One region of the Streptomyces sp. NPDC028305 genome, then DNA from elsewhere that is predicted to be linked to it. Evidence: predicted binding sites of a transcription regulator. Region 1 holds the regulator's gene; the other holds the start of a gene.
What was found. Region 1 encodes HspR, which represses chaperone genes until heat shock. Its sites were predicted from a motif close to TTGAGNNNNNNNNNCTCAA; they were not measured.
Positions count from the first base shown of each region.

Region 2: a site for HspR is predicted at 6,196-6,214, ahead of lon (endopeptidase La). Genes of this name have one in related genera too.

Region 1 is NZ_JBVHTN010000006.1:123,066-138,204, forward strand. It holds gene ACZ4WQ_RS25875 (RNA polymerase sigma factor) at 1-523, shown strand, start outside; gene ACZ4WQ_RS25880 (TetR/AcrR family transcriptional regulator) at 569-1,189, opposite strand; gene ACZ4WQ_RS25885 (SDR family oxidoreductase) at 1,297-2,103, shown strand; gene ACZ4WQ_RS25890 (hypothetical protein) at 2,147-2,995, opposite strand; gene ACZ4WQ_RS25895 (DUF397 domain-containing protein) at 3,161-3,358, opposite strand; gene ACZ4WQ_RS25900 (helix-turn-helix domain-containing protein) at 3,370-4,221, opposite strand; gene ACZ4WQ_RS25905 (ATP-binding protein) at 4,409-4,843, shown strand; gene ACZ4WQ_RS25910 (hypothetical protein) at 5,142-5,660, shown strand; gene ACZ4WQ_RS25915 (DUF4097 family beta strand repeat-containing protein) at 5,746-6,591, shown strand; gene ACZ4WQ_RS25920 (ATP-binding cassette domain-containing protein) at 6,654-7,652, shown strand; gene ACZ4WQ_RS25925 (ABC transporter permease) at 7,649-8,440, shown strand; gene ACZ4WQ_RS25930 (heat shock protein transcriptional repressor HspR) at 8,542-9,006, opposite strand; gene dnaJ (molecular chaperone DnaJ) at 9,011-10,192, opposite strand; gene grpE (nucleotide exchange factor GrpE) at 10,229-10,876, opposite strand; gene dnaK (molecular chaperone DnaK) at 10,873-12,741, opposite strand; gene ACZ4WQ_RS25950 ((Fe-S)-binding protein) at 13,043-15,139, shown strand, end outside.
Region 2 is NZ_JBVHTN010000004.1:622,944-638,082, reverse strand. It holds gene ACZ4WQ_RS19190 (sensor histidine kinase) at 1-131, opposite strand, end outside; gene ACZ4WQ_RS19185 (hypothetical protein) at 490-1,263, shown strand; gene ACZ4WQ_RS19180 (MarR family winged helix-turn-helix transcriptional regulator) at 1,375-1,857, opposite strand; gene ACZ4WQ_RS19175 (lysozyme) at 2,133-2,972, shown strand; gene ACZ4WQ_RS19170 (Uma2 family endonuclease) at 3,065-3,589, opposite strand; gene lon (endopeptidase La) at 3,753-6,173, opposite strand; gene ACZ4WQ_RS19160 (6-pyruvoyl trahydropterin synthase family protein) at 6,392-6,757, shown strand; gene ACZ4WQ_RS19155 (7-carboxy-7-deazaguanine synthase QueE) at 6,840-7,520, shown strand; gene folE (GTP cyclohydrolase I) at 7,522-8,118, shown strand; gene guaB (IMP dehydrogenase) at 8,173-9,336, shown strand; gene purB (adenylosuccinate lyase) at 9,333-10,706, shown strand; gene ACZ4WQ_RS19135 (adenylosuccinate synthetase) at 10,703-11,722, shown strand; gene ACZ4WQ_RS19130 (phosphoribosyltransferase) at 11,719-12,246, shown strand; gene ACZ4WQ_RS19125 (HAD family hydrolase) at 12,243-12,911, shown strand; gene queC (7-cyano-7-deazaguanine synthase QueC) at 13,185-13,913, opposite strand; gene ACZ4WQ_RS19115 (ATP-binding protein) at 13,910-15,139, opposite strand, start outside.

The DNA of each region.
Region 1 (15,139 bases):
ACTCCTGGAGTTCCAGGCCTCCCGCATCCCGGCCCGCACCGGCCCCGACGGCGAACCCGTCCTCCTCGCCGACCAGAACCGCGCCAAGTGGAACCGCCTCCTCATCCGCCGCGGCGTCGAGTCCCTCCACCGCGCCGGCCACGGCCCGTACTCCCTCCAGGCCGCCATCGCCGCCTGCCACGCCCAGGCGGTCCGCTACGAGGACACCGACTGGACCACGATCGCCACCCTGTACGGCCGGCTGATGACCCTGACCCCCTCCCCCGTCATCGAGCTCAACCGCGCCGTCGCCGTCGCCATGTCCCAGGGCCCCGCGGCCGCCCTCGAAATCGTCGACGCCCTCACCGAGGACCCAGCCCTGAAGGGCTACCACCTGCTCCCCAGCGTCCGCGGCGACCTCCTGGAACGCCTGGGCCGCCCGGCGGAAGCCCGCGCCGAATTCGAGCGAGCGGCCGCCCAGACCCACAACGCCCGCGAACGCCGACTCCTCCTGGAACGGGCCGCCCGCTGCGCGCCTCGGTGACATCGCCGTCGGCTCATCGCAGGGGGTGGGTTCGGCTGAGTTCCGTTACTCCGAAACCTCGCCGTGGCGGCGTCCAGCGGCGGTGGCGAGTGTGCGAGCGGCCTCGATCACCGTCTCGCGGCGGCGGGCAAGGGCGGCCTGGTCGGTCTCCTCGTCCAGGATCATGCGGCACATCCTGGGCACCGCGAAGTTCCAGGCGATCAGTCCCATGAAGGTGAACAGCAGGTCCTGCGCGGCGCGAACGCGTGTAGCCTCCGGAAGGTGGCGGGCCATGCCTCCGTCCACGAGCCGGCAAGCCTTCTCGCGGAAACCGTCACGGCGCTCCCGCTCGCTCTCATCGGGTTCGCCGGACGCCTCCAGCGCCTCCCACAGCAGCAGCCTGATCAGCTCCGGGTGTTCCTGGTACCAGTCGAAGAGCTGCCCGACCGACTCGCCCACCGCGTCGGGATCGACGGCGACGCAGACGTGGACCTCCTCGAGCTTCGCCCGCAGGATGGCGGCGAACAGCTTCTCCTTGCTCCCGTAGTACAGGTAGATGGCCTGCTTGTTGGCCCTGGCGACCGTCGCGATCCGGTCGACCCTGGCCCCCGCCAGGCCGTGCTCGGCGAACTCGGCGGCAGCGGCGTCGAAGATCCGCCGTCTGGTGTCCTCCGCGTCATAGGCCATGAGCGAATTAAACCATCCGGTTGACTCCTCTCCACCCAGGCAGCAGTATCGATCCCAGCAATAAAACAACCAGATGGTTTATTCCACCCACCGGAAGGCCCTTTCCCTTGAACACCTCGACTCCCATCCCCGTTCGCTCGCCCCTGACGAGCGCCCTCTCCGGCACCACCGCCGTCCTCATCGGCGGAAGCTCGGGCATCGGGCTGGCCGCGGGCGTCCTGCTGCGTTCGGTCGGCGCCCGCGTCGTACTGATCGGCCGCGACCCCGACCGACTCGGGGCCGCCGTCGCCCGGGTGCGCAGCGCAAGCCCGGCCGAGGACCCCGCCGAGGACCCCGACGACGCCGTGCTGGGCGTGACCGGCGACGGCGGCGACGAGCGGACCCTTGCCGAGGCCTTCGACAGGGCGGGCCACGTCGACCATGTGCTCCTCACCGCGGGCGGCCTCAGCGGCGCCGGCCCCCTGACCGGGCTGTCGGCGGACGACATCCGCACCACCTTCAACTCCCGCCTCTGGCCGGCCTTCGCAGCCGCCCGCGCAGCAGCGACCCGGCTTCCCGCGGGAGGCTCGCTCACATTCAGCTCAGGGATCCTCGTGGTCCGTCCCATGCCCGGAATGACCGCCCCGCTGTCGGTCGGCGGTGCCGTGGAGACCCTCACCAAGGCCCTCGCCGTGGAGCTCGCCCCCGCACGGCTGCGCGTGAACACCGTCCGCTTCGGCCGGATCGACACCCCGCTCCTGCGCTCGCTGCCGGGGCTGGACTCCGACGAAGCGATCGCCGCCGCCGGATCGACCGCTCCCCTCGGCCGCTTCGGCACCGCCGAAGAAGCCGCCGCCTCGGCCCTCTTCCTCATGGCCAACAACTACGTCACCGGCCAGGTCATCACCGTCGACGGCGGCGAAACCCTCACCTGACGACGAGCCTGCCGTTCCGCTACGTCGCCGACGGCTCAGCCCGCTACGAAGCGGTCCGGACACCAGACAGCTGTGCCAAGGCGCCCCGGATGTCGCGAATCATCGCGCCGGGGCGCCGGTACACATCGCTCGCCGTGAACCTCAGAATGCGGCGCACTTCCGCGCACGACATCAGGTCGTTGAAGCGGACCGTGTCCCTCTGGTGCTGGGCCCGGCTGCCGTGCCACCGGTAGCCCTCGATCTCCACCACCAAGCCCTGCCCCCGGAACAGAAAGTCAGGGAAGATCCGCCGCCCTGCCGGGGCGATGAGTGCCACCTGTGACTCCGGGTAGAGCCCCGCGTCGTTCATCCGCAGCCGGGCAACCGTCTCCGCGGGCGACCCGGCCTTCGGGTCCGCCATCGCCAGCCACTCGCGCGCTGCCCTCGTGCCCTGCGGCGGGGTCCCGCTCTCCAGGGCGCGGGCGATCTCCCCGAGCGTGGTGCACGGCTCCCGCCGCCGTCCCGCTCCATCTTGGCCCCGGCGGGGACGCCGGCTCACGGCGGACTCCACAGCCACCAACGCCCAGTCCCGCGGCCCAGCCCGCAACAGATCCGCCATGGTGCGCGCCACGGTCGTGACTCTCAGCCCCCCGGCCACGGTGGTGATCTCATCCGCGCCCAACGGCAGCCGATGCAGCACCCCACCGTGCAACGTGGGTCTACGGCTGCGGGGCCCGGTGAACTCCACGCGCTCCATGCACGTTTCGATGTCGTGCAGTACGGCAGCCGCCGTATGGCTCACCACCAGTTGCGGATGCGCGAGCTGGTTCGCCCACAACAGCGTCACCACGTCCACCGCCCGCCCCGGCTCCGCCCAGACCCCGCGACCGATGCGCGTCCACCCGTCGCTCACCAGGCATCGGTTCAACTGGCTCTGATTCCACCCGCCCGCCAGAGCCTGAGCCGTCAGCACCACGCCGCCCTGGGCGCCGGCCCCGCCTGGGCCTGTGGACAACCCGGTTTGTGGTGAGTATGAGACGGCGACACGCCGTGCCGTCGGCGTGTCGCCGTCTCATACTCACCACAAGTGGTCGAACTCCCCCGCCTTGGCCGCCCGGATGAAGGCCGCGAGCGGGCGCGGGGCGGTGCGTATGGCTGTGCCGGGGGCCTCGCTCTCGCGGAGGTGTATCGCGCCGTTGGCGGCGGCGAGTTCCAGGCAGTTGTTGTCGGGGCCGGTCCCGGAAAAGGAGGACTTTCGCCAGCGGGCTTGATGCATGTCCTGATCCTCTACAGCTCTCGTGCGATGCGGTGAATGAAGTCTCGCGACTTCTCGGGGCTGATCGCCGATGCCTCGACGGTACTGAGGAGAGCGCGGTAGTAGTTGAGTTGCGCCTCCGCGTGCAGGAAGTCGATGCCATGCATGTGGTCAATCTGCACGGTATCGAGTCCCGGAACAGGACCTGCCGCGTACGTCATGGCGTAGCCCATGCCCGCGAACCCCTCCGCCGAGAAGGGCACGATCCGTACGGTGACGTTCGGGAGTTCGGAAGTCTCCAGGATGAAGCCCAGCTGCTCACGAGACGTCTTAGGGTCGCCGACCTTCATCAACAGCGCGGCCTCGTGGATGATCGCCGTGAAGCTGGGCGGATCTTCACACTCAAGCACGGCACGACGTCGCAGACGGAAGTCGATGACCGCCTCAAGGTGGTCCGAGGCGTGGACGGAGCGCGCGTAGGTGAACAGGGCCCGCATATACGGCTCCACTTGGAGCAGCCCCGGAATGTGCACCACCTGCAAGCTTCGCATCCCACGGGAGTGCCACTCCAGAGCAGCGAGATCCAGCGACGTCGAGGCGAGGGTGCCGCGATACTCCTCCCACCAGCCTCGCACCCGCTCCGTCGCCATCGCCGCCAGTGCGTCGGCCAACGCCTCGTCCCCGCAGCGGTATTGGTCGGCGAGTGTGCGCAGCCGTTCCTCGCTGACGCCGAGACGGCCGACCTCCATGTGACTCATCTGCATGGGGCTCACGCCCAGGCGCTTGGCGGCCTCTCGTGCGGTCATCCCGGCCCGCTCCCGCAGCTTCCGCAGCTCGGCGCCCAGCCGCTCCTGACGGGCGGTGGGGTTACTCCTCGGCGGCATGCGCCTACTCCCTGCTACTCAGCAACTGCCGCGCCACCCTGCCATGGACCGCCCCGTTTGAGCGAACGTGGCGTACTACGTTGCGCCGGTGCTACGTAGCACCCTGCGTTGAGTATCACATCACTCACCGAGCGAAACGTCCGGTCGGCCGGAGTTCGCACACCCCGCCGCGCCACAGGAGGCCCTCATGCCCCTCGCCACCCCTGCCGTCGCGCCCTTCGAATACTGCCTGCACATCCCCCACGACCCCCGCGCCGTCCGCGTCGCCCGGGCCTCCCTCCGCACCGCCCTCACCGCGCACGAGCTGCCCGAACTGGTCGATCGGGCCGAGCTGCCGGCCAGCGAGATGCTCACCAACGCGATCGTGCACGCCGGGGGTGAGGCCGACCTGCGGGTGAAGTGGTCCGCCGAGCGGTTGCGCATGACGGTCTGGGACACCAGCGCGACACCCCCCAACCGCCGGGAGATCCACACGGACAGCGAATGCGGGCGGGGGCTACAGCTGCTGGAGTTGCTCGCCGACAGCTGGAATCACTTCCCGCTCACCGGCGAGCTATGGAGCCCCGCATCCAAGGTGGTCTGGTGCGAGATCAGCCGGACGCCGCCCGCAGGCTGGGGCTGAGGCGCCGGGCCCGTCGCCGCCCGCCAGGGGACGGCGACGGCCACGCGGCGGAACTCGACGCGAAAGTCGTCGGCCAGGCCGGAACACCACATGGCACCGCTTGGCGCCATCCGGTGCCACCCGGCGCCACCCGGCGCCATTCCGGGCCCCTCAAAGCACATGCGGGCGCATGGCGCCACCATGACTCAGGCCACCGCTTTCACGTCTCCGCAGCTCAGGGCGGCTTCCCTCGAACCCGAACCCCATAAGACGCCATCAGGGATTGCGGATGGCGCCATAGTGGTGCCATGATGACGTCATGGACCTCACCCCGTATGTCGACACCCTCCGCCGCGAACTCGCGGTGGCCGCCGAAGCCGGCGGGGAGGACGCCCGCGAGCTGGCCGAGCGGCTCACCGCCCCCCTGGAGTCGGCGACCCGGCTGGTCATGCTCAACGTGCTCTCCGCCGCGATGGACGAGATCACTCGCGAACTCGCCCCCGGCTCGGTCGACGTACGGCTGCGCGGGCTGGACCCCGACTTCGTGGTGACACTGCCGCCCGCCGAAAGCGGCGTCCCCGCGGAGCCGACCGCGCCCGCCGAACCACTCAGCCCCCCGCCCCCGGCCGACGGCGACGAGGGCGGCACCGCCCGCGTCAATCTGCGGCTGCCGGCCCACCTCAAGGCCCGCGCCGAGGAGGCCGCGAGCCGCGAGGGCCTGTCGGTCAACTCGTGGCTGGTGCGGGCCGTGTCGGCCGCGGTCGACGGCGGCACCCGGCCGCGTACGACGACGAAGACCCACAGCGTCGGACAGAGCTTCACGGGCTGGGTGCGATAGCCGCGCCGCCCGCCCGCACCACTTCACTCACCCACCGCGTCCCACCAGCAGGGACGCCACCAAGACCCAAGAGGACGGGACAGCCATGCCTTCTTTCGACACTCCCGAAGCGATCTCCGTCACCGCCCACGTGGAGGCCGGCTCGATCCGCTTCACCGCGAGCGACCGCATCGACACCGTCGTCGAGGTGCAGCCCCGCGACCCGAAGAAGGACCGGGACGTGCGCGCCGCCGAGCAGGCCGAGGTCACGTACGCGAGCGGCACCCTGACCGTCAGGACCCCCAAGCACCGCAGTTCGCTTCGCCGCCCCGGCATCGTCGATGTGACGGTCGAACTGCCCACGGGCTCACGCATCGACATGACCGGTGCCTGGGCCCAGGTGCTCGGCGAGGGCCGGCTCGGCGAGGCCCGGGTGAAGACCTCGGCCGGTGACGTCCGCCTCGACACCACCGGGCCGCTGAAGCTGACCGCCTCCCACGGCTCGATCACCGTCGACCGGATCGAGGGCATGGCCGAGATCACCACCAGCACCGGCAGCGTGCGCGTCGGCTTCGTCGACGGCTCCGCCGTCCTGAAGAACTCGCACGGTTCCACGACCGTCGGGGCCGCGAGCGGCGACCTGCGGGTGAGCGGCGCCCACGGCGCCATCGACATCGCGCGCGCCGAGGGCTCGGTCGTCGCCACCACCGCCCACGGCACCCTGCGCGTCGCCGACGTGGCCCGTGGCACCGTCCAGTTGGAGACCTCCTTCGGCTCCATCGAGGTCGGCATCCGCGAGGGCACGGCCGCCTGGGTCGACGCCAGCTCCGGCTCCGGGCACGTGCGCAACACGCTCACCGCCTCCGAGAGCCCGGAGAAGGCCGAGGACACCGTCGAGGTCCGCGCCCGCACCCGGTACGGCAACATCGACGTCCTCCGCGCCAAGGCCTGAGCACCGGCCCCGCCAACTCGCGCACTCCCCCCGTCACTTCTGCCTTCGAATGGGAGGGCCTCATGCCTTCTTCTGTCATGCCCACATCCAGTCGGGGCGATGGTCCGCAGTCGCCGGCCGCCATCTCCACCGTCGGTCTGCGCAAGTCGTACGGCGACAAGACCGTCCTCGACGGCATCGACCTGCACATCCCGGCCGGGTCCGTGTTCGCACTGCTCGGGCCCAACGGCGCCGGCAAGACCACCGCCGTGAAGATCCTGTCCACGCTCATCTCAGCCGACGGCGGACAGGCGCAGGTCGCGGGCCACGACCTCACCACGTCACCGGACGGGGTGCGTGCCGCGATCGGTGTCACCGGGCAGTTCTCCGCCGTCGACGGCCTGATCACCGGCGAGGAGAACATGCTCCTCATGGCAGACCTCCACCACCTCTCCAAGCGCGAGGGACGGCGGGGCGCCGCCGAACTCCTGGAGCGGTTCGACCTGGTCGAGGCCGCGAAGAAGCCCGCCTCCACCTACTCCGGCGGCATGAAACGCCGCCTCGACATCGCCATGACCCTCGTCGGCAACCCACGGATCATCTTCCTCGACGAACCCACCACCGGCCTCGACCCACGCTCCCGCCACAACATGTGGCAGATCATCCGCGAACTCGTCACCGACGGCGTCACCGTCTTCCTCACCACCCAATACCTCGACGAAGCCGACGAACTCGCCAACCGCATCGCCGTCCTCAACAACGGCACCATCGCCGCCGAAGGCACCGCCGAAGAGCTCAAACGCCTCATCCCCGGCGGACACATCCGCCTCCGCTTCACCGACCCCGACGCCTACCAGACCGCCGCCACCACGCTCCGCGAGGCCACCCGCGACGACGAATCCCTCGCCCTCCAGATCCCCAGCGACGGCAGCCAACGCGAACTGCGCTCCATCCTCGACTGGCTCGACACCGCCGGCATCGAAGCCGACGAACTCACCGTCCACACCCCCGACCTCGACGACGTCTTCTTCGCCCTCACCAGCACCACCCAGCCGAACCAGCCCAAGGAGGCTGTCCGATGAGCTCCCTCTCCCTCGCCGTCCGCGACTCGTCGACGATGCTGCGGCGCAACCTCCTGCACGCGCGGCGCTACCCGTCGATGACCCTGAATCTGCTGCTGACGCCGATCATGCTGCTGCTGCTGTTCGTCTACATCTTCGGCGACACCATGAGCGCGGGCATCGGGGGTGGCGGCGCCGACCGCTCCGAGTACCTCAAATATCTCGTCCCCGGGCTCCTGCTGATGACCATCGGCAGCACCACCATCGGCACCGCCGTCTCCGTCTCCATGGACATGACCGAGGGCATCATCGCCCGCTTCCGCACCATGGCCATCCACCGCGGCTCCATACTCATCGGCCACGTCATCGGCAGCGTCCTCCAAGCCATCGCCAGCGTGATCCTCGTCGGCGCCGTCGGCGTGGCCATCGGCTTCCGCTCCACCGACGCCACCGCCCTCGACTGGCTCGCAGCCTTCGGACTCCTCGCACTCTTCGCCCTGGCACTCACCTGGATCGCCGTCGGCATGGGCATGGTCAGCCCCAGCCCGGAAGCCGCCAGCAACAACGCCATGCCACTGATCTTCCTCCCCCTCATCTCCAGCACCTTCGTCCCCATCGACGCCATGCCCGGCTGGTTCCAGCCGATCGCCGAATACCAGCCCTTCACCCCCACCATCGAAACCGTCCGCGGCCTCCTCCTCGGCACCGACATCGGCAACAACTGGTGGATCAGCATCACCTGGTGCCTGGCCCTGACAGCCCTCGGCTACCGCTGGTCCCAGGCCACCTTCAACCGCGACCCGAAGTAGCCGAGGACAACGCCCTCACGCCGACAGAAAGCGGCCCGGTGACCGACGGATCGGTCACCGGGCCACTCGATGGGGTGAGGCCGGCGCGCAACGCGCGGCCGCTACTCCGACCGCTTGGGCTTGGGACGCCACACCACCAGCGCGCTGGTCTGCCGGACCTGGTCGTAGGGGACCAGGTCGCGGCGGTAGGAGGCGTGGACCGCGGCCTCGCGCTGCTGCATCGCCGCGGCCGCGCCCTCGACCGCGGACTGGAGTTCGGCGACGCGCTCCTGGAGGGCGGCGACCTGGTTCTCCAGTTCGATGATGCGCTTGATGCCGGCGAGGTTGATGCCCTCGTCCTGGGAGAGCTGCTGCACCTGGCGGAGCAGCTGGATGTCGCGGGCCGAGTAGCGGCGCCCGCGGCCGGCCGTGCGGTCGGGGGAGACCAGGCCCAGCCGGTCGTACTGGCGCAGGGTCTGGGGGTGCAGCCCGGAGAGCTGAGCGGCGACCGAGATGACGTACACCGGCGACTCGTCGGTCAGCTCGTACGGGTTGCGGCTCCTGCCTCCGAGCCCAGACGTCTCCATGGGGTCACGCTCCCTTCGCGGACTGGAACAGCTCCGCCCGCGGGTCCTCCCCCGCGGTCGCCTCCCGGTACGACTCCAGCGCCTCGCGCGCCTTGTCGCTGAGGTCCTTGGGGACGGTGACCTCGACGGTGACCAGCAGGTCGCCGCGGGTGCCGTCCTTGCGCACCGCGCCCTTGCCGCGGGCGCGCATCGTGCGGCCGTTGGGCGTGCCGGCCGGCAGCTTCAGGGTGACCGGGGGGCCGCCGAGCGTCGGGACCTTGATCTCGCCGCCGAGCGCCGCCTCCGGGAGGGTGACGGGCACGGTGACGGTGAGGTTGTCGCCCTTGCGGCCGAAGACCGGGTGGGGGTCGACATGGACCACCACATACAGATCGCCGGCCGGCCCGCCGGTCTCGCCCGGGGCGCCCTTGCCGCGCAGCCGGATCCGCTGGCCGTCGCTGACGCCCGCGGGGATCCGGACCTGCATGGTGCGGGCGCTGCGGGCACGGCCGCTGCCCTTGCAGGTCTCGCAGGGGTTCTGCGCTATCAGGCCGCGGCCCCGGCAGTCCACGCACGGGTCGGTGAGCGAGAAGCCGCCCCCGCCGCCGCGGCTGACCTGCCCGGTGCCGACGCAGGTCGGGCACACCCGCGGGGTGCCGTTCTTGTCGCCGGTGCCCGAGCACGCCTTGCACGGGGCCTGACTGGACATCCGCAGCGGGACCGTGGCCCCCTCCACTGCCTCGGTGAAGCTCAGCGTCACCTCGGACTCGATGTCCTGGCCGCGGCGCGGCTGGGCACGGGTGGAGGTGCCACGGTTGAAGAGGCCACCGAAGACGTCCCCGAGGCCGCCGCCGAAGCCGCCCGCGCCACCGGCGCCGCCCCCGGGCTGGGCGCCGCCGAAGAGGTCGCCCAGATCGAAGTTGAAGTTGCCGGTGCCGCCCGCGCCCGGCCCGGGGCGGAAGCCGCCGTTGCCGAACAGGGCGCGCGCCTCGTCGTACTCCTTGCGGCGCTTGGGGTCGCCCAGGACGTCGTTCGCCTCGGAGATCTCCTTGAAGCGCTCCTCGGCCTTGGCGTCGCCCTTGTTGGCGTCCGGGTGGAACTCGCGGGCGAGTTTCCGGTACGCCTTCTTGATCTCCGCCTCGGTCGCGTCCTTGGGGACGCCGAGGACTTTGTAGTAGTCCTTCTCGACGAAGTCCTTGGTGCTCATCCTCGACGTCCCTCCTCTCCTGCCACCGCTGTCACGTCAGCCCTCTTCCGGGCCACCGCTCTCCTCGTCCGGCGTCTCGTCCCCCTTGGGCTGGGCGCCCGGCTGGGGCTCGGCGACCGCGACCCGCGCCGGGCGGATCGTACGCTCGCCGATTCGATACCCCGGCTGCAGAATCTGCACGCACGTGGTTTCGGTGACGTCCGGCGCATACGAGTGCATCAGCGCCTCGTGCACCAGCGGGTCGAAGGGCTCGCCCTCCGCGCCGAACTGCTGAAGGCCCATCTTGGACGCGGTCGTCTCCAGCGACTCGGCGACGGACTTGAAGCCGCCGACGAGCTCGCCGTGGTCACGAGCGCGGCCGATGTCGTCGAGCACGGGCAGCAGCTCGGTCAGGAGGTTCGCCACGGCGATCTCCTTGACCGTCACCCGGTCCCGCTCGACCCGGCGTCGATAGTTCTGGTACTCCGCCTGGAGCCGCTGGAGGTCTGCCGTGCGCTCGTTGAGCGCCGTACGGACCTGGTCCAGCTGGGCCTGGATGGCCACCTGCTCGAGGTCCCCTGCCTGGGCCTCCGGGCCCGCCTTGTCGGCGGACCCGGCGGCACCCTTGGCCGCATCGTCAGGGGTCTGTGCGGCCTCGGAGGGGACGTCGGGCTGCTCCTCGAAGCCCGGGGTCTCCTCCGTCACGCGGCACCACCCCGACCCTTGTCGCTCTTCTCGTCGTCCACGATCTCGGCGTCCACGACGTCGTCGTCGGCCTTGGCCTGGCCGTCACCGGCGGCCGCGCCCGCGGCACCGGGCGCGCCCGCGCCGTCCGCCTGGGCGTTGGCGTACAGCGCCTGGCCCAGCTTCTGGCTGACGGCCGCGACCTTCTCGGTGGAGGTGCGGATCTCGGCGGTGTCGTCGCCCTTGAGCTTTTCCTTCAGCTCGCCGAGCGCGGTCTCGACCTCGGTCTTGACGTCGCCGGGGACCTTGTCCTCGTTGTCCTTGAGGAACTTCTCGGTCTGGTAGACCAGCTGCTCGGCCTGGTTGCGGGTCTCGGCGGACTCGCGGCGCTTGTGGTCCTCCTCCGCGTACTGCTCGGCCTCGCGCATCATGCGGTCGATGTCGTCCTTCGGCAGCGCGGAGCCGCCGGTGACGGTCATCTTCTGCTCCTTGCCGGTGCCGAGGTCCTTGGCACCGACGTGCATGATCCCGTTGGCGTCGATGTCGAAGGTGACCTCGATCTGCGGCACGCCGCGCGGGGCCGGCGGCAGGCCGGTCAGCTCGAACATGCCGAGCTTCTTGTTGTACGCCGCGATCTCGCGCTCGCCCTGGTAGACCTGGATCTGCACGGACGGCTGGTTGTCCTCGGCCGTGGTGAAGATCTCCGAGCGCTTGGTCGGAATCGTCGTGTTGCGCTCGATCAGCTTGGTCATGATGCCGCCCTTGGTCTCGATACCGAGGGACAGCGGGGTGACGTCCAGCAGGAGGACGTCCTTGACCTCGCCCTTGAGGACACCGGCCTGGAGCGAGGCGCCGATGGCGACGACCTCGTCCGGGTTGACGCCCTTGTTGGCCTCCTTGCCGCCGGTCAGCTCCTTGACGAGCTCGGCGACGGCCGGCATCCGGGTCGAGCCGCCGACCAGGACCACGTGGTCGATCTCGGAGAGGGCGATGCCCGCGTCCTTGATCACGTTGTGGAAGGGGACCTTGCAGCGCTCGAGCAGGTCGCTGGTCAGCTGCTGGAACTGGGCGCGGGTGAGCTTCTCGTCCAGGTGCAGCGGGCCCTCGGCGGAGGCCGTGATGTAGGGCAGGTTGATCGTGGTCTCGGTGGAGCTGGAGAGCTCGATCTTCGCCTTCTCAGCGGCCTCGCGGAGGCGCTGGAGGGCCATCTTGTCCTTGGACAGGTCGACGCCGTGGCCGTTGTTGAACTGCTTGACCAGGTAGTCGACGACGCGCTGGTCCCAGTCGTCACCACCGAGGTGGTTGTCACCGTTGGTGGCCTTGACCTCCACCACGCCGTCGCCGATCTCCAGCAGCGAGACGTCGAAGGTGCCGCCGCCGAGGTCGAAGACCAGGATGGTCTGGTCGTCCTTCTCCAGCCCGTAGGCGAGGGCGGCAGCGGTAGGCTCGTTGACGATACGCAGAACGTTGAGGCCCGCGATCTCACCGGCCTCCTTGGTGGCCTGGCGCTCGGCGTCGTTGAAGTACGCCGGGACGGTGATGACCGCGTCCGCGACCTTCTCGCCCAGGTAGGCCTCGGCGTCCCGCTTGAGCTTCTGCAGGATGAAGGCGCTCATCTGCTGCGGGTTGAAGTCCTTGTTGTCGATGTTGATCTTCCAGCCGGTGCCCATGTGGCGCTTGACCGACCGGATGGTCCGGTCCACGTTGGTCACCGCCTGGCGCTTGGCGACCTCACCGACCAGGACCTCGCCGTTCTTGGCGAAGGCGACGACGGACGGCGTGGTCCTGGCGCCCTCGGCGTTGGTGATGACGGTGGGCTCACCGCCTTCGAGCACACTGACGACGGAGTTCGTCGTACCCAGGTCGATGCCGACCGCACGAGCCATTTCGCAATCCTCCAGCTACACAGCATTGAGTGGAACAGGCTCAAGAGTGCCCGACCGAATCCGCCGTGTCAACAGACCTGAGCCGGACCGACTCAACTTTTATGCAGCTCTTATTTACAGGACACGGACAAGGCGACGGGAGGGCGCGCGAGGTGGTACCACCGAGCGACACAGATCACCGGCCGGTCGGCTACATGAGCCACCGGCTCCCCGGGTAATCTCGGTCAAGACCAGATAAGTTACTGCTTAGTAATCCACGTACTTCCGCGTACTTCCGCTCTCGCAGGTTCGAGGAGCCCCCATGCAACTCGCCGCGATCATCGTGTCGCTGGTCCTCACCGCGGTCGGCGTTGCCCTGCTCGGCCGCGCCATCGCGCAGTTCGTGCGCTTCTTCAAGCTCGGCACGCCGGTGCCGGCGGGCGCCCGGACCGACAACCCCTACCAGCGCAGTGTGACGCTGGTCCGGGAGTTCCTCGCGCACACCCGGATGAACAAGTGGGGCATCGTCGGCGTCGCCCACTGGTTCGTCGCGATCGGCTTCCTGACCCTGCCGCCGACCATCATCAACGCCTACGGCCAGCTCTTCCAGGCGGACTGGACGCTGCCGGTCCTCGGCGGCTTCCTCCCCTACGAGCTGTACATCGAGTTCATCGGCACCATGACCACGCTCGGCATCGCGACCCTGATCGTGATCCGGCTGCTGAACCTGCCCAGCCGGGCCGGCCGCAAGTCGCGGTTCGCCGGCTCCACGGCCTGGCAGGCGTACTTCGTCGAGTACGTCATCCTCATCATCGGCATCGCGATCATGGTGCTGCGCGGCACGGAGGGCGCGCTGCACCATGTGGACTCCTACGAGCCGGAGTACTTCGCCTCGTATCCGCTGGTGCTGCTCTTCAAGAGCCTCAGCATCGGCGCGGTGCAGAACCTGACCTACCTGTTCGCGATGATCAAGCTCGGCACGACGATGGTCTGGATGATCACGGTCTCCGTGAACATCGACATGAGCATCGCCTGGCACCGCTTCCTCGCCTTCCCCAACATCTGGTTCAAGCGCGAGTCGAGCGGAGAGGTGGCGCTCGGCGCGCTTCAGCCGATGACGTCGGGCGGCAAGCCGATCGACTTCGAGGACCCGGGCGACGACGACGTCTTCGGCGTCTCCCAGATCGAGCACTTCTCCTGGAAGGGCCTGCTCGACTTCTCCACCTGCACCGAGTGCGGCCGCTGCCAGTCGCAGTGCCCCGCCTGGAACACCGGCAAGCCGCTCTCGCCGAAGCTGCTGATCATGTCGCTGCGCGACCACTCGCACGCCAAGGCGCCGTATCTGCTCGCGGGCGGCGGCGCTGTGACATCAGCGGCTGCCGCCGCGGGGCCGGAGGGGGAGGAGAAGGCGTCCGCCGAGGCGTTGAAGGACGTCCCGGCGTCGGCGCTGGCCGAGGCCGAGCGGCCGCTGATCGGCACGCTGGAGGCGAACGGCGTCATCGACCCGGACGTGCTGTGGTCCTGCACCACCTGCGGCGCCTGCGTCGAGCAGTGCCCCGTCGACATCGAACACGTCGACCACATCGTGGACATGCGCCGCTACCAGGTCATGATCGAGTCCAGCTTCCCCTCCGAGGCCGGGACGATGCTCAAGAACCTGGAGAAGAAGGGCAACCCCTGGGGGCTGGCCAAGAAGCAGCGGCTCGCCTGGACGAAGGAAGTCGACTTCGAGGTGCCGGTCGTCGGCAAGGACGTCGAGGACCTCACCGAGGTCGACTACCTCTACTGGGTCGGCTGCGCGGGCGCCCTGGAGGACCGCGCCAAGAAGACCACCAAGGCCTTCGCGGAACTGCTGCACATCGCGGGCGTCAAGTTCGCGATCATGGGCGGCGACGAGTCCTGCACCGGCGACTCGCCCCGCCGTCTGGGCAACGAGTTCCTCTTCCAGCAGCTCGGCCAGCAGAACGTCGAGATGCTGAACATGGCATTCGGCGAGTCCGCCGAAGGTGAAGAGGGGGAGGAAGGCGTCGTCGTCGAGAAGTCCAAGAAGAAGATCGTCGCGACCTGCCCGCACTGCTTCAACACCATCGCGAACGAATACCCGCAGCTCGGCGGCCACTACGAGGTCATCCACCACACCCAGCTGCTCCAGCACCTCGTCGACGAGGGCAAGCTGGTCCCGGTCACCCCGGTCGAGGGGCTCATCACCTACCACGACCCCTGCTACCTGGGCCGCCACAACAAGGTCTACACCCCGCCGCGCGAGATCATCGCCAAGGTGCCGGGGCTCAGGAACGAGGAGATGCACCGCCACAAGGAGCGCGGCTTCTGCTGCGGTGCCGGCGGCGCCCGCATGTGGATGGAAGAGCGCATCGGCAAGCGCATCAACGACGAGCGCGTGGACGAGGCGCTGTCCCTC
Region 2 (15,139 bases), on a different contig from region 1:
AGGGAGACGATGGCGACGGACACGGCGAGCCGGTTACGGACGCGTGCGGTGCTGCGCTGCGGCGACGCCTCCTGCCGGCGTGGCTCGCCGCCCTGCTCATGGTTGCTGCCCCGAAGCCGCTTCTTCCGCACCGGTGCTCACAATCTTTTCTCGCCCGACCCACTGTGGTTCCAGAGGTGACGACGGTTCAACAATTGTGCTCGCTCCCCCACCTCTGGTAGGGGTTCCGACCCTTTCAGGAGGGCTTGGGATGGATCGGATCATCCGTTCCAGCCACCCTGAACGAGTGAACCGCATTGCGTAGTTGACCACCAAACTTCGGTCGCGGGCCATACCCTCCTTCAACCTTTCACGGGTTGGAAATCACCTGACCTCCTGACAGGATGCTCCCCCACACATCCCGGGAACCGTCAATCGCGACCAATCCGGCAAACGACTCCGCCACCTATCCGGCCGGGGGCGACGGACCCGATCCGGCAGACTGGCCGAATGCGCATCGAACTCGCCACCGCCCCCGGTGATCCCCACATCCCCAACGAGGACTACGCGTCGGTAGCGTTGCCGGCGTCCGGGCAGGGTGGCGCGCTGGTGGTACTGGACGGGGTGACGCCCCCCGAGGACGACGACGGATGCGTCCACGGCGTGCCCTGGTTCACCGCGCGGCTGGGCGGGGCGCTGCTCGAACTGTCCGGTTCGCGACGCGATATGCCGCTGACGGACTGCCTCTCACGCGCGATCGAGCGGACGGCCGCGGCCCACGGTCCCGAATGTGACCTTTCTCACGTTAGAACGCCGCAGGCGACGGTCGTCGCGGTGCGGTGGGACACGGAGCGGATCGAGCATCTGGTGCTCTCCGACTCCGCGTTGCTCATCGAGGGGACGGACGGCACGGTGACTCCCGTGCTCGACGACCGGATCGACCGGCTCCGCGCCGCGGGCCGGCGGCCGCTGGCCCCGCTGCGCAATGTCGAGGGCGGCTTCTTCACCGCCGCCGCCGACCCCGCGGTCGCCCGCAGGGCCGTGACCGGCACCCGCCCGCGCGCGGGGACGCGCGCGCTGGCGGCGCTCACCGACGGGGCGGCGCGATGGGTGGAGGTGTTCCGCGAGGGCGACTGGGCCGAGTGGATCGCCCTGCTGCGCAAGGAGGGCCCGCAGTCGCTGATCGACCGGGTACGGGCGGCGGAGGGCGCCGACCCGGAGCGGACGGGCTTCCCGCGCGGCAAGACCCACGACGACGCGGCGATCGTCTTCGCCGAGCTCTAGGGGCATCCGACACCCCCGTGCGCCGGGCCGCGCGCGGCCCGGCGTACTCCCGTCGCCACACCCACGTCGCCGGATCGGCGGACCTCGCCGATCCTGACGTACATGAGAGCCCTACTCCTGTGGCGGACGTGCGCCCTGGCCGGGCTCGTCGGTGAGCTGTACGGAGTTCAGCCGGTGCAGCAGCCGGGCGAGTTCGGCCACCTCGCTGCGCTCCCACGCCGCGAGGCGGCGCGCGTACCGCGTGCGCCGGGCGCCGCGCACCCGACGGAACCGGGCCCGCCCCTCATCCGTCAACTGAACCAGGAAGGCCCGCCCGTCCGCGGGGTCGGGAGCTCGTGCCACCAGCCCGAGATCCTCCAAGGCGCGCAATTGGCGGCTCATCGTCGCCTTGCCCACGCCGAAGTAGGCCGCGAGATCCGTGGCCCGCTGTTCTCCGGCGTCTTCCAGCCGCATCAGGAGTCCGTACGCGGCGGATTCCAGCTCCGGGTGGACTTCCCGGGCCAATTCACCCGAAGAGGCGCGGGCTCGGCGAAGGAAAACCGCCAATTCGCGCTCCAGAGCCAGGAATGCATGGTCTACACCAATTCCACCCATGGTGCGTCCCTCACCCCCCTCGGGGGGCAATGCCCCGTTATTATGCACGTCAGAGCCCTCTCCGGATTTTCATGGCCTGAAAGTTTCTTCCAAGCGCGGTCGTCGCCGCAGCTCCGCCAGTATTTCGCAGGATTAGACCAACGGCAGCAACCCGACCCCCTTCCGCGCCGCGTATCTACGCCCGTAGCGTCTACGCCCGTAGCGTCAGAGTGACATGGCCACACCAATGACAGACACGTGCACCTCTCCCCACACGAGGCCTTCGGAGGCACGCCATGCCCAAGTACAGACCTGGCACGACCCGGCGCACCCTCACCGCGCTGTTCGGCATTCTCGCCGCGCTCCTCGCGACGAGCTTCACGCTCTCCGGTACGGCCACGGCCGCGGACAGCGGGAAGAAACCCAACCCAGAGGACCACTGGGCGGGCTCCCAGATACTCAAGCACGAAGGCGGTTCCACGAGCGGCGAGGAACCGCCGGGGCTCCTCGCCTCCGTCGAAGGCGTTGACGTCAGCAGCCACCAGGGCAATGTCGCCTGGTCGACCCTCTGGAACAGCGGAGTCCGCTTCGCCTACGTCAAGGCGACGGAGGGCACCAGCTACACCAACCCGTACTTCGCGCAGCAGTACAACGGGTCATTCAACGTCGGCATGATCCGCGGTTCGTACCACTTCGCCCTGCCGGACAACTCCACCGGCGCGGCGCAGGCCAGGTACTTCGTCAGCAACGGCGGTGGCTGGTCCAAGGACGGCAAGACGCTCCCCGGCGCGCTCGACATGGAGTACAACCCGTACGGCGCCACCTGCTACGGCAAGAGCGCCAGCGCGATGGTCACCTGGATCAAGGACTTCACCAACACCTACAAGTCCCTGACCGGCCGCGACCCGGTGATCTACACCTCGACCAGCTGGTGGAAGAGCTGCACGGGCAACTCCAGCGCCTTCGGCAGCATCAACCCGCTGTGGATCCCGCGCTACGGCTCCTCCGTCGGTGAACTCCCGGCGGGCTGGGGCTTCCACACCATCTGGCAGTACACCTCGTCGGGCGCGACGGTCGGCGACCACAACCAGTTCAACGGCGCCCTGGACCGCCTCCAGGCCCTCGCCAACGGCTGACGCCCCCCGCGGCCCCACCCTCGGCGCTTCCGCCCTCCGGCGCACGGACCCGGCTGTCCGTGCGCTGGGGGGCGACGGGCTTTCAGTCCGTTTCAGTCCCGGGGGAATTCGTCGGTCTTGAGCGTCAGACCGACGACGGTGTCGGTCAGGTCCAGCTCGCTGCCGAAGGGGACGGTCACTTCGGTTTGGTATTCGCCGTCCTTGGGCTGGGTGAACAGTCGGCACCGGCCGACATACGGGTCGGCGATCAGATAGACGGGGACTCCGGCGGTGGCATAGGTCGCCTTCTTCGAGCCGTAGTCATTCATGCCCGTACGCTTCGAGATCACCTCGGCCACGAACTCCACATCCTGGTAGCGCCAGTTGCCGCTGGAGTCCTTGCCGGCGCTCTCGGCAAGCAGCGTCACGTCGGTGGCGAAGCCGTTGAGATAGCCGGGGTAGTCGATCCGCACATCGGACATCAGCCGCTTGTGCGGGTATCGCGTCCACAGCTGGTCGATGATGCCGATGGTGATTTCCCAATGGGTCTCCCGCTGGGGCCACGTGAAGATGTTCCCGTCGACAATCTCCACCTTGAATCCCTCGGGGACCGGCATCTTCTCAAGCGCCTCGAACATCCTGTCCAAGGTGAACTCGCTGACGATCACCGTGCCGCTCCTCCCCGCCGCAACTCGAATGCGTGCGACCGGTTGGTACAACGATACGACGGCCCTCACGACACGCGCGGCCCGGAACTCCCGTGCGAACGGGAGCCCCGGGCCGGCGTACCGGTGGCGTCCGTCACGCCGCCACCGGGACCTCCGGGGCGGCCGGGGTGGCCGCCGGGGTGAGGGCCAGTTCCAGGACGTGGCGGACGTCCGAGACCGGGTGGACGTCGAGCCCCGCCAGGACCTCGGCGGGGACGTCGTCCAGGTCGGGCTCGTTGCGCTTCGGGATGATCACGGTGGTCACCCCGGCCCGGTGCGCCGCCAGCAGCTTCTGCTTGACGCCGCCGATGGGCAGCACCCGCCCGGTCAGCGAGACCTCGCCGGTCATCGCCACGTCCGGGCGCACCTGGCGGCCGGAGAGCAGCGAGGCCAGGGCCGTGGTCATGGTGATGCCCGCGCTCGGGCCGTCCTTGGGCACCGCGCCCGCCGGGACGTGCAGGTGGACGCCGCGCTCCTTCAGATCACCGACCGGAAGCTCCAGCTCCGCGCCGTGCGAGCGGAGGAACGAGAGCGCGATCTGCGCGGACTCCTTCATCACGTCGCCCAGCTGGCCGGTGAGGGTCAGCCCCGCGCCGCCCGTCTCCGGGTCGGCCAGCGACGCCTCGACGAACAGCACGTCCCCGCCCGCGCCGGTGACCGCGAGCCCGGTCGCCACGCCCGGCACGGCGGTGCGCCGCTCGGCCGGGTCCTGGGCGGACTCGGGGGTGTGGTGCGGGCGGCCGATCAGCGGCCGCAGCTCGTCGGCGTCGATCGTGAAGGGCAGCTTCCGCTCGCCCAGCTCGTGCTGGGCCGCCACCTTGCGGAGCAGCCGCGCGATGGACCGCTCCAGGGTGCGTACGCCCGCCTCGCGGGTGTACTCGGCGGCCAGCCTGCGCAGCGCGTCCTCGGCCAGGGTCACCTCGCCCGGCTCCAGGCCGGCCCGCTCCAGCTGCCGCGGCAGCAGGTGGTCGCGGGCGATGGTGACCTTCTCGTCCTCGGTGTAGCCGTCCAGGCGCACCAGCTCCATGCGGTCGAGCAGCGCCTCGGGGATGGCCTCCAGGACGTTGGCCGTCGCGAGGAAGACCACGTCGCTCAGGTCGAGCTCGACCTCCAGGTAGTGGTCGCGGAAGGTGTGGTTCTGCGCCGGGTCCAGGACCTCGAGCAGGGCCGCGGCGGGGTCGCCGCGGTAGTCGGAGCCGACCTTGTCGATCTCGTCGAGGAGGACGACCGGGTTCATCGAGCCCGCCTCCTTGATGGCGCGTACGATCCGGCCGGGCAGCGCGCCGACGTACGTACGCCGGTGGCCGCGGATCTCCGCCTCGTCGCGGACGCCGCCGAGCGCGACGCGCACGAACTTGCGCCCCATCGCGCGGGCGACCGACTCGCCGAGCGAGGTCTTGCCGACGCCGGGCGGGCCCACCAGGGCCAGCACCGCGCCGCCCCGCCGGCCGCCGACCACGCCAAGTCCCCGGTCGGCGCGGCGCTTGCGCACCGCCAGGTATTCGGTGATCCGCTCCTTGACGTCCTCCAGGCCCGCGTGGTCGGCGTCGAGCACGGCCTTGGCGCCGGTGATGTCGTACGCGTCCTCGGTGCGCTCGTTCCAGGGCAGCTCCAGGACGGTGTCCAGCCAGGTGCGGATCCAGCTGCCCTCGGGGCTCTGGTCGGAGGACCGCTCCAGCTTGTCGACCTCCTTGAGCGCGGCCTCCCGCACCTTCTCGGGAAGGTCGGCCGCCTCCACCCGGGCCCGGTAGTCCCCGGACTCGTCCTCCGGGTCGCCGTTGAGCTCGGCCAGCTCCTTGCGGACCGCCTCCAGCTGCCGCCGCAGCAGGAACTCGCGCTGCTGCTTGTCGACGCCCTCCTGGACGTCCTTGGCGATCGACTCGGCGACGTCCTGCTCGGCGAGGTGGTCGCTCAGCCAGCCCAGGGCCAGCTTCAGCCGCGCCACCGGGTCGGCCGTCTCCAGCAGCTCCACGCGCTGCTGGACGGACAGGAACGGCGAGTAGCCGGAGTTGTCGGCCAGCTGGCCGACGTCGTCGATCTGCTGCACCCGGTCCACGACCTGCCAGGCGCCGCGCTTGCGCAGCCAGCTGGCGGCCAGGGCCTTGTACTCCTTCATCAGCTCGGTGACGGAGCCGGGCAACGGATCCGGAACGATCTCCTCGACCTGGGTGCCCTCCACCCACAGCGCGGCGCCGGGGCCGGTGGTCCCCGCCCCTATCCGCACCCGGCGCACACCGCGGATCAGCGCGCCCGGGTCGCCGTCGGAGAGCCGGCCCACCTGCTCGATCGTGCCGAGCGTGCCGATGCCCGCGTATGTCCCGTCGACGCGCGGCACCAGCAGCACACGCGGCTTGCCGCCGCCGCTGCCGCTTGATCGGGCGGCGGCCTGGGCGGCCTCCACCGCGGCTCGTACCTCACTGTCGGACAGGTCCAGCGGCACCACCATGCCGGGCAGTACCACCTCGTCGTCGAGGGGCAGCACGGGCAGAGTGAGCGGTGTGGACATCGAAGCCATGATCTCCCCTTCGGCAGGCAAGTTGAGCTATGCAGACTCAATGCCTGGAGGCCCGCCGATGTTCCCGGCCCGTTGTTCGCTCTGAGCGATCAGCCCGGCAGCCGGATATTTCGGAACCCTCACCGCCGCTTCTCGGTGTCCCCTTCGGCCGCCCCACGGTGCGCGCCGTGATGTGTCGCCCCCGCGCTCGTCGCCACGATGTGCGCAGGAGGTCCGAGATGGCATTCAGGATCAGCAAGGAATTCCACTTCTCCGCCAGTCATCGGCTGGACGGGCTGGCCGAGGGGCATCCGTGCGGCCGGCTGCACGGCCACAACTACGTCGTCGCACTCGAGCTCGCCGCGGGGCCGGACGGCCTGGACCCGACCGGCTTCGTCCGGGACTACGGCGACCTGTCCGCGTTCAGCCGGTGGCTGGACGATGACGTGGACCACCGTCACCTCAACGATCTGCTCACCGATCGCAATCCCTCGGCGGAGAACCTCGCGCGGTGGCTGTACGAGCGCTGGCTGCCGCGGTTCCCGGAGCTGAGCTCCGTACGCGTCAGCGAGACGCCCAAGACATGGGCGGAGTACCGGCCGTGACGCGGGCGGCCGCGGGCGCGAGCGGAGGAGGTGATGCCGCTGTGGAACCGAAACTCGTCGTGAACGAGATCTTCGGCCCCACCTGAGCGCCGTACAGGGAGAGGGACCCTCGGCGGGGCAGCGCTGCGCCTTTCTGCGGCTGGGCGGCTGCAACCTGGCGTGCCGCTGGTGCGACACCCCGTACACCTGGGACTGGACCGGTGTCGGCGACTCCGGGGTGGCCTACCGCCCCCGCGACGAGCTGCACCCGATGGCCTGGCGCGAGGTGCTGGAGCGGCTGCGGGCGTACGAGGTCCCCATGATCGTCGTCTCCGGCGGGGAACCGCTCAGCCAGCAGGCCCGGCTGCTGCCGCTGCTGCGGGCGCTCATCGACACCGGCCATCGCGTGGAGATCGAGAGCAACGGCACCGTCGTACCGCTGCCCGAGCTGGCCGGCCTCGGCGTGCGCTTCAACATCTCGCCCAAGCTGGCGCACTCCGGCGACGAGGAGGAGCGCCGGCTCGTGCCGGAGGCCCTGGCCGCGCTGGCGGCCGTGCCCGGGACCGCGTTCAAGTTCGTCTGCCGGACGCGGGACGACCTCGACGAGGTGGCGTCCATCGTCGACCGGTACGGCACCACCCCGGTGTGGATCATGCCGGAGGGCCAGACGCCACACGAGGTCGACCGGCACATCGCGGCCCTCGGCGACGACGTGGTCGCCCGTGGCTGGAATCTGACGACCAGACTGCATGTCGCCGTATGGGGTGACAGGAGGGGTGTGTGACATGAGCAGTGGAGCGGTGGAGGTGAACGGGGCGGCGGAGGACCGCGACCGGATGCCGGACCCGTTGGAGGACGTGGCGCGCCGGCTCCTCCTCGAAATCGGCGAGAACCCGGACCGGGAGGGCCTGAAGGAGACCCCGGCCCGGTTCGCCCGCTGGTGGCGGGAGTTCAGCAACTACGACCCGGGCGAGGTCGGCACCCTGTTCCCGCTGCGCAACCAGGGGCAGATCGTCATGGTCTCCGACATCAACCTGTGGTCGCTGTGCGAGCACCACCTGCTGCCGTTCTCCTGCGCCGTCACCATCGCGTACCGGCCCGAGGGCGATGTGCTGGGCCTGTCGAAGTTCGCCCGGATCGCCCACCGCCACGCGCACCGGCTCCAGGTGCAGGAGCGGCTGGTCCGGGACATCGCCGAGGAGATCACCGCGGTGACCGGATCCTCCGATGTCGCGGTGGTGGCCCGGGGCGAGCACCTGTGCATGAGCATGCGCGGCATCCGCACCCCGGCGCTCATGACGTCCTCGGTGTTCAACGGGATCTTCCAGGATCACGGGCCGGCCCGCCAGGAGCTCGTGGCCGCCATCTTCCACGGACGGTGACGACCACCGGACCCGCACGTCAGGCACCCACCACCCCTCGCTCAAGGAGTGCACATGGCTCTGCGTGAAATCCGCACCGGACTCAGCCTGGACGATGTGCTGCTGGTCCCGCGGCACACCTCGGTGGTGAGCCGCTCGGCGACACACCTGGGCACCGAACTCGCCGCCGGAATCGAGCTGAGCGTCCCGGTGCTGTCCGCGAACACCCCGTGGTGCACCGGCGCCCGGATGGCCGAGGCGATGGCGCGCCGCGGCGGCCTCGGCGTGGTGCACCGCATGCAGACCGCCGAGGACCAGGCCGCCGAGGTCGCGGCGGTCAAGGCGGCCGCGCCGCCGGGGCCCGGCGGGCCGGAGGACCCGGCGCGTCCGACGGTCGACGCCGACGGGCGGCTGCGGGTGGCCGCCGCGGTCGGGGTGACGGACGACTATCTGCGACGGGCCGCCCTGCTCGTCGAGGCCGGCGCGGATGTGCTGGTCACCGACGTGGCACACGGCCACGCCGACTACGTGATCAAATCCGTCGAGGAGCTGCGGTCCCGCTTCCCGGGCACCACCCTGATCGCCGGGAACGTGGCCACCGCGGCCGGCACCCGGGATCTGATCGAGGCCGGCGCGGACGCGGTCAAGGTCGGCATCGGGCCCGGCGGCATCTGCACCACCCGCATCGTCGCCGGCAGCGGAGTGCCCCAGCTCACCGCGGTCCTCGACTGTGCCGAGGAGGCCGATCGCAGCGGGATCCCGGTCATCGCCGACGGCGGCATCAAGGCACCCGGCGACCTGGTCAAGGCCCTGGCGGCGGGCGCGCGTTCGGTGATGCTCGGCAGCGCCCTGGCCGGGGCCGACGAGAGCGAGGCGAGGCTGGTCGAGCACGAGGGGCGGCGCGCCAAGGTCAGCACGGGGTTCGTCACCTTCGGCATGCGGCTGACCCTCAAGCGGGCGCGCGGGGAGCAGGTGAGCCGCGAGGAGCTGGACGAGTACACCCCCGAAGGCGTCGAGGCGACCTTCGCGTACACCGGCTCCCTCGCCGCCACCCTGCGGCCCTTCCTCGGGGGCCTGCGGTCCGGCATGAGCTACTCCGGCGCGCACTCCCTGGCCGAGCTGCGCGAGCGGGCCGAGTTCATCCGGATCACCCCGGCCGGTATGGCCGAGAGCCGCCCGCACGCGCTCCAGCGCGCCGACCAGGTCCCCCTGGACTACGCCACGGAGGCCGCTGGATGACCACCCCCCTGGACAGCGGGCGGTACGGCACCGACGAGATGCGCGCGCTCTTCACCGACCGGGCCCGCTATCAGTTCTTCGTGACGGTCGAGGGCGCGCTCGCCGAGGCGCAGGGCCGGCACGGGGTGCTCCCGGCCGAGGCGGCGGAGCACATCGCGCGGCAGGCCCGCGACCACGTCTGCGACCTGGACCGGATCGCGGAGATCGAGGCGATGAGCCGGCATGAACTCTTCGCCGTGGTGCAGGAGTTCGCGCAGGCGTGCGAGCCGTACGGGCGGTACGTCCATCACGGCGCGACCAGCAGCGACATCCTCGACACCACCATGGCCCTCCAGCTGGACGCCGCGATCGGCATCCTGCGGACCCGGCTGACCGCCCTGATGGCGGCCCTGCGCGACCGGATCGCCGCCGACGGGGATCAGGTGATGATCGGCCGCACCCATGGCCAGCACGCCCAGCCCATCACGCTCGGCTTCAAGCTGGCCATCGCGCTGGACCAGCTCACACGCTGCCTGGCACGGCTGGACGGGCTGCGGGACCGGGCCGTGATGGGCAAGGTGGCCGGCGCGGTCGGTTCCCTCGGCGGACTGGGGCCGTCCGGGGTGCCCGTACAGCACGAAGCGCTGGAGCGGCTCGGGCTGCCGGAGCCGCGGATCTGTGCCCAGGCCGTGGCCCGCGACCGGTACGCGGAGTTCGTGTGCTGGGCCGCCCTGACCGCCGCCTGCCTGGACAACCTGGCCACCGAGATCCGCAACCTTCAGCGCACCGAGATCGGCGAACTCGCCGAGTCCTTCGCCGAGGGCGACCAGATCGGCAGCTCGGCCATGCCGCACAAGCGCAATCCGGTCCGCAGCGAGCGGATCTGCTCGCTCGCCAGGCTGCTGCGCTCCGCGGTCGGTCCGGCCCTGGAGAACGTGGTCACCTGGCACGAGCGGGACCTGGCCAACTCGGCCAACGAGCGGTTCACCCTTCCCGAGAGCTGTGTGCTGCTCGACGAGATGCTGACCACCGCCACCGCCGTCGTACGCGACCTGCGGGTCTTCCCCGACCGGATGGCGGAGAACCTGGCCCTGTCCCGCAACGCGCACCTCAGCGAGGCCGTCCTGCTCGCCCTGGTCGCGGGCGGCATGGACCGGCTGGCCGGCTACCGGCTGTTGCAGGAGGCCAGCTCCGCGGCCGCCCGGGACCGGCGCGACCTGCTCGCCGTGCTGGGCGAGGACCCGCGGGTCACCGCCACCGTCCCGGCCTCGGAGCTGACCTCCCTGGCGAAGGCCGCGGCCGACGTCGGAGCGTGTGCGGATCTCGCGCGCGAGACGGTATCGCGCGCCGAAGCGGCGATGCGCAACTCCGGATCAGGAGGACGGACATGACCTGCACGATCGTGGTGGGCGGTCAGTGGGGCGACGAGGCCAAGGGCAAGGTCTCCAGCTATCTGGCGCTGCGTGACGACCCCGGCGTCGCGGTCCGCGCCGGGCTCGGCCCCGGCGCCGGACACACCGTGGTGCACGGCGGGCGGACCCTGCGGCTGCGGCAGGTGCCCAGCGCCGTGGTCAACCCCCGCACCCGGCTGCTCCTCGGCGCCGGCGTGCTCATCCGCCCCGAAGTGCTGCTGCGGGAGATCAAGGAGACCGGGGTCGGCGACCGCATCGGCGTCGACCACCGCGCCACCGTCATCGAACCCGGGCACGTCGAGGCCGAACAGGCCGACGCCGGGCTCCGCGACACGGTGCGCTCCACCGGCAGCGGGCATGGCCCGGCCCTCGCCGCCCGGGCCATGCGCTCGGCGCGCCGCGCGCGGGACGTGGCCGAACTCGCCCCGTATCTCACCGATGTGGCCGCCGAGGTGAACGCGGCGGTCGACGCCGGGGACGGGGTCCAGGTCGAGGGCACCAACGGGTTCGGCCTGTCCGTGCTGTACGGCAGCTACCCGTACACCGTCGGCAAGGACTCCACCGCGAGCACCGCCGCGGCCGACGTGGGCCTGGGGCCGCTCGCCGTCGACGAGGTGGTCCTGGTGTTCCGGGCCTATCCCACCCGGGTCGGCGCGGGCCCCTTCCCCACCGAGATCCCCGAGGAGGAGGCGGAGCGGCGCGGGATCGTGGAGTACGGCACGGTCACCGGGCGGCGCCGGCGCACCGGCACCTTCGACCTGGACCAGGCGCGGGAGGCCGTCCGGATCAACCGACCGTCGCGGCTGGCGCTCACCTTCCTGGACCATGTCACCCCCGACGCCCTCGGCGTGCGCGGCGGGGCGCTGCCCGCGGAAGCCGCCGCGTTCGTCCGGCACGTGGAGAAGGGCCTGGGGCGGCCCGTGGATCTGATCGGCACCGGCCCCGCCAGCGACGACCTCATCGACCGATGGACGGCACAAGGAGGCGAACGATGAACGCGACCCCCACCTGGCGGCGCGCCAATCTGCTCACCATCGGCTGGTCCGAGATGGGCCGGATGCTGACCGGCCTGGCCCACGACGTCAAGGAGAGCGGCTTCGCCCCCACTGTCATCGTGGGCATCGCCCGCGGCGGACTGCCGCCCGCCGTCACCCTGTCCAACCTGCTGGGGGTGACCGACTTCCGGATCCTGGGTATCCCCCGCAACACGACCAATTCCCGCTACAGCGAGAGAGGCGAGGCGGTGCTCGACTACATCACCCCGCAGCGCCCCGTGACCGGCGCCGACGTACTGATCGTCGACGACATCATGGGCGACGGCGGCACCATGGCACTGGCGGTGGACACCATCCGCGGGCTGGGTGCCGCGGAGATCCGCACGGCCGTGGTGGTGCGCAACGTGGGATCGCGGGGGCGCGCCGACTTCCAGGCCGTCGAGGTCGACGACTGGACGGTCTTCCCGTGGGAACTGCCGCCGGGGGCCGAGGACTCCACCACCGTCCTCGCGGCGCCGCGGTGAACCCCGGCACCACGGTCATCCTGGACCGGGACGGCACCCTCCTCGACTTCTACGAGATGTTCCACCAGTTCGTGCTCGATCTGCACCGCGATGAGCGGGTCTCACCGCCGCCGCGCGAGGTGGTGCTCGGATACGCGTACTGGAAGGCCATCACCAGCGGCAGTCTGCACATCGGCGGGGTGCGGGTCCTGGACCGGGTGGACGATGTGGCCCACCGCTACATGGCACACGGCACGCTCTACGAGGGTGCCGTGCCCGCGATCACCGCCCTGTTCGGCGCGGGTGTCCGGCTGGCGCTGGTGAGTTCCTGGGTCGGCACCGCGCCGACGGTCGAACTGCTGCGCAGGAACGGCGTGGGGCACTGCTTCGGGGAGGTCGTCACCCGCGACGACCTGCCCGGCCGGGGCGAGGAGGCCTCGGACGCGGACGTCAAGATCACGCTGGCCCGGCAGGCGCTGGTCCGGATCGGCCACCGCACGGACGACCGGCTGTTCGTGGTCGGGGACACCGCGGCCGACGTGGCCCTGGGGCGCGGTCTTGACGCGGCCGTCGTGGGGGTGCGGACCGGAAACGGCCACATGCTGCCCGACGCCCCGCCTGAAGGCCCCGACACCATGCTGCCCTCGGTCGCGGGCCTGGTGGATGTGGTGCTGGGCCCGAACTGACGGGTTCCTGTGGTGCCGAGGGCCGGGATCCGCGGAGGATCCCGGCCCCAGGACCTGTCGTCAAAGGGGGCGCCCTGCTCCCGACGTCTGGCACGGCTCCCCCAGCTACCGCTGGGAGGTGCCCCCAGCTGCGTTGTCGCATCGCCCAAGTACGCCCAGTACGAGGACGATGCTCCGCCTTGCGATCCTCCCCCAGCTACCGCTGGGAGGTGCCCCCTGCGCCAGACGCCGCTCGCGGCCGGTCGCCCCCTTCGACGACAGGCCCTAGGCCGTTCAGGGCGCGGCGAACCGGGTCACGGCGTCCAGGTATTCCGTCGGGTCCGTCAGCCCGGCGGTCTGGAACGCCTCCCGCCGCTCGTAGCAGGTCCCGCAGGTGCCGCAGTGCCGCTCGCCGCCCTTGTAGCAGGACCAGCTGGCCTCCAGCGGGGCTCCGAGCCGCATCCCGTGGGCGGCGATGTCCGCCTTGGACCAGGTGATGAACGGCGCCTCCACCGAGGGGGTGGGGAAACCCTCGTTGGCCACCGTCACCAGCTCCCGCAGCGCGGCGTGGAACGCGGGCCGGCAGTCCGGGTAGATGAAGTGGTCACCGGCGTGCATGCCCAGCGCCACCACCCCGGCCCGGTGCGCGACCCCCACCGCCACGGCGACGTTGGCCAGCACCGCGTTCCGGTTCGGCACGACGGTGGCCTTCATCGACTGCTCCGCGTAGTGGCCGTCGGGGACCGTCACGCTGTCGTCCGTCAGCGCCGATCCGCCCAGCACCGAGCCGAGCCCGCTGAGGTCCACCACATGGTGCCGGGCCCCGTAGTGGGCCGCGATCCGGCGCGCCGAGTCGATCTCCCGGCGGTGCCGCTGGCCGTAGTCCACGGTCACGGCGATCAGCCGGTAGCTCAGCGCCGCGTAGTGCGCCATGAGCGTGGTGGAGTCCATGCCCCCTGAGAGCACCACCAACGCGGTGAACGGATCGGTTGGATCGGCACTGCTGCTGTTCTGCTCCATCATGAGCCTCCGGAGATAGGGGAGTCGCCGAGACACGAGGCGCATACGGCCGGGTGTGTTCGCTCATGGTGGTGTCCGGCCCGCGGGTCGCGCATCGCGGCACGGTGCCGAAGGACCCCTGGTACGAGGCCGAAGGGCGGGCACGGCGGTTCCGAGACGCAGCGGCCCGGGTCGGCCGGTGCGCTCTGCCGCGCGACCGGCGCCCCCTCGGTGAGCAGCGGCCACAGCCCGGGATCGCGGAACATCTCCGGGAAGTCCCGGCGGCCGGTGATGCCGAGCTTGCGGTACGCGCTCGACAGATGCAGCTCCACCGTGCGGCGGGTGATCCGCAGGGCCGTCGCGATGCGCTCGTTGGTGAGTCCGCGCGCCGCGTCGATCAGGATCTGGCGCTCCCGTGCGGTCAGCGCCAGCACGCCGCGCAGCGAGGAGTGGCGCGGGGCGCGGTCGTCCGCCAGGGCCAGCAGCTGCCGCCCCCGCTCGACCAGCGGCCGGGCGCCACACCGGCCGGCCAGCCCGATCGCCTGGGTCAGCACGGCGATCGCCTCGTCCGGCCGGTTGCGCCGGGTCAGCGAGGGCCCCAGGTCGGCCAGGCAGTACGCCAGGTCCAGCTCGCTCCCCTCCGCCTTCAGCAGCCGCGCCGCCGCGCGCAGCAGCCGCTCGCCCCGTGGCCCGCCGGAAACCCGGCTCAGCGCCCGCAACGCCCGGCCGCGCTCCTGCGGCGAGCCCGCGCGGTGGGCGAACCGCAGCTGCTCGCGGGCCAGTTCCAGGGCCTCGTCCGACCGCCCCACCTGGTGCAGCAGGATGGCGCCGTGCGTCCGCCACGAGGCGGTCACCGCGACGCGCAGCCCCGCCCCCTTGTTCCGGGCGTGCAGCTCCGCGAGGTCGCGCGCGGCACCCGGCAGATCGCCGTCGGCCGCCAGCAGCCGCGCCCTGGCCATGAGGACGTCCCGGTAGTGCCAGCTCGGCGGCAGATCGCCCCAGCACCGGTAGCGGCGCAGCAGCATGCGGGCCCGGTCGTTCTCGCCCTGGCTGATCAGCACGTCCGCGAGCGCGGCCAGCGCGGCCACCCGGGCCGGGGACCCCGGGCCCACGCCGTGCCGGGCGAGCTCCCGCAGGCACTCGCTCAACTGCTCGCGGGCGATGTCCAGGCGCCCTCGCGCGAGGGCGATCCGCGCCGCGACCGGCAGGAGCAGCACCCGGTACAGCGGGCGGGGCCGCAGGCCGGCCTG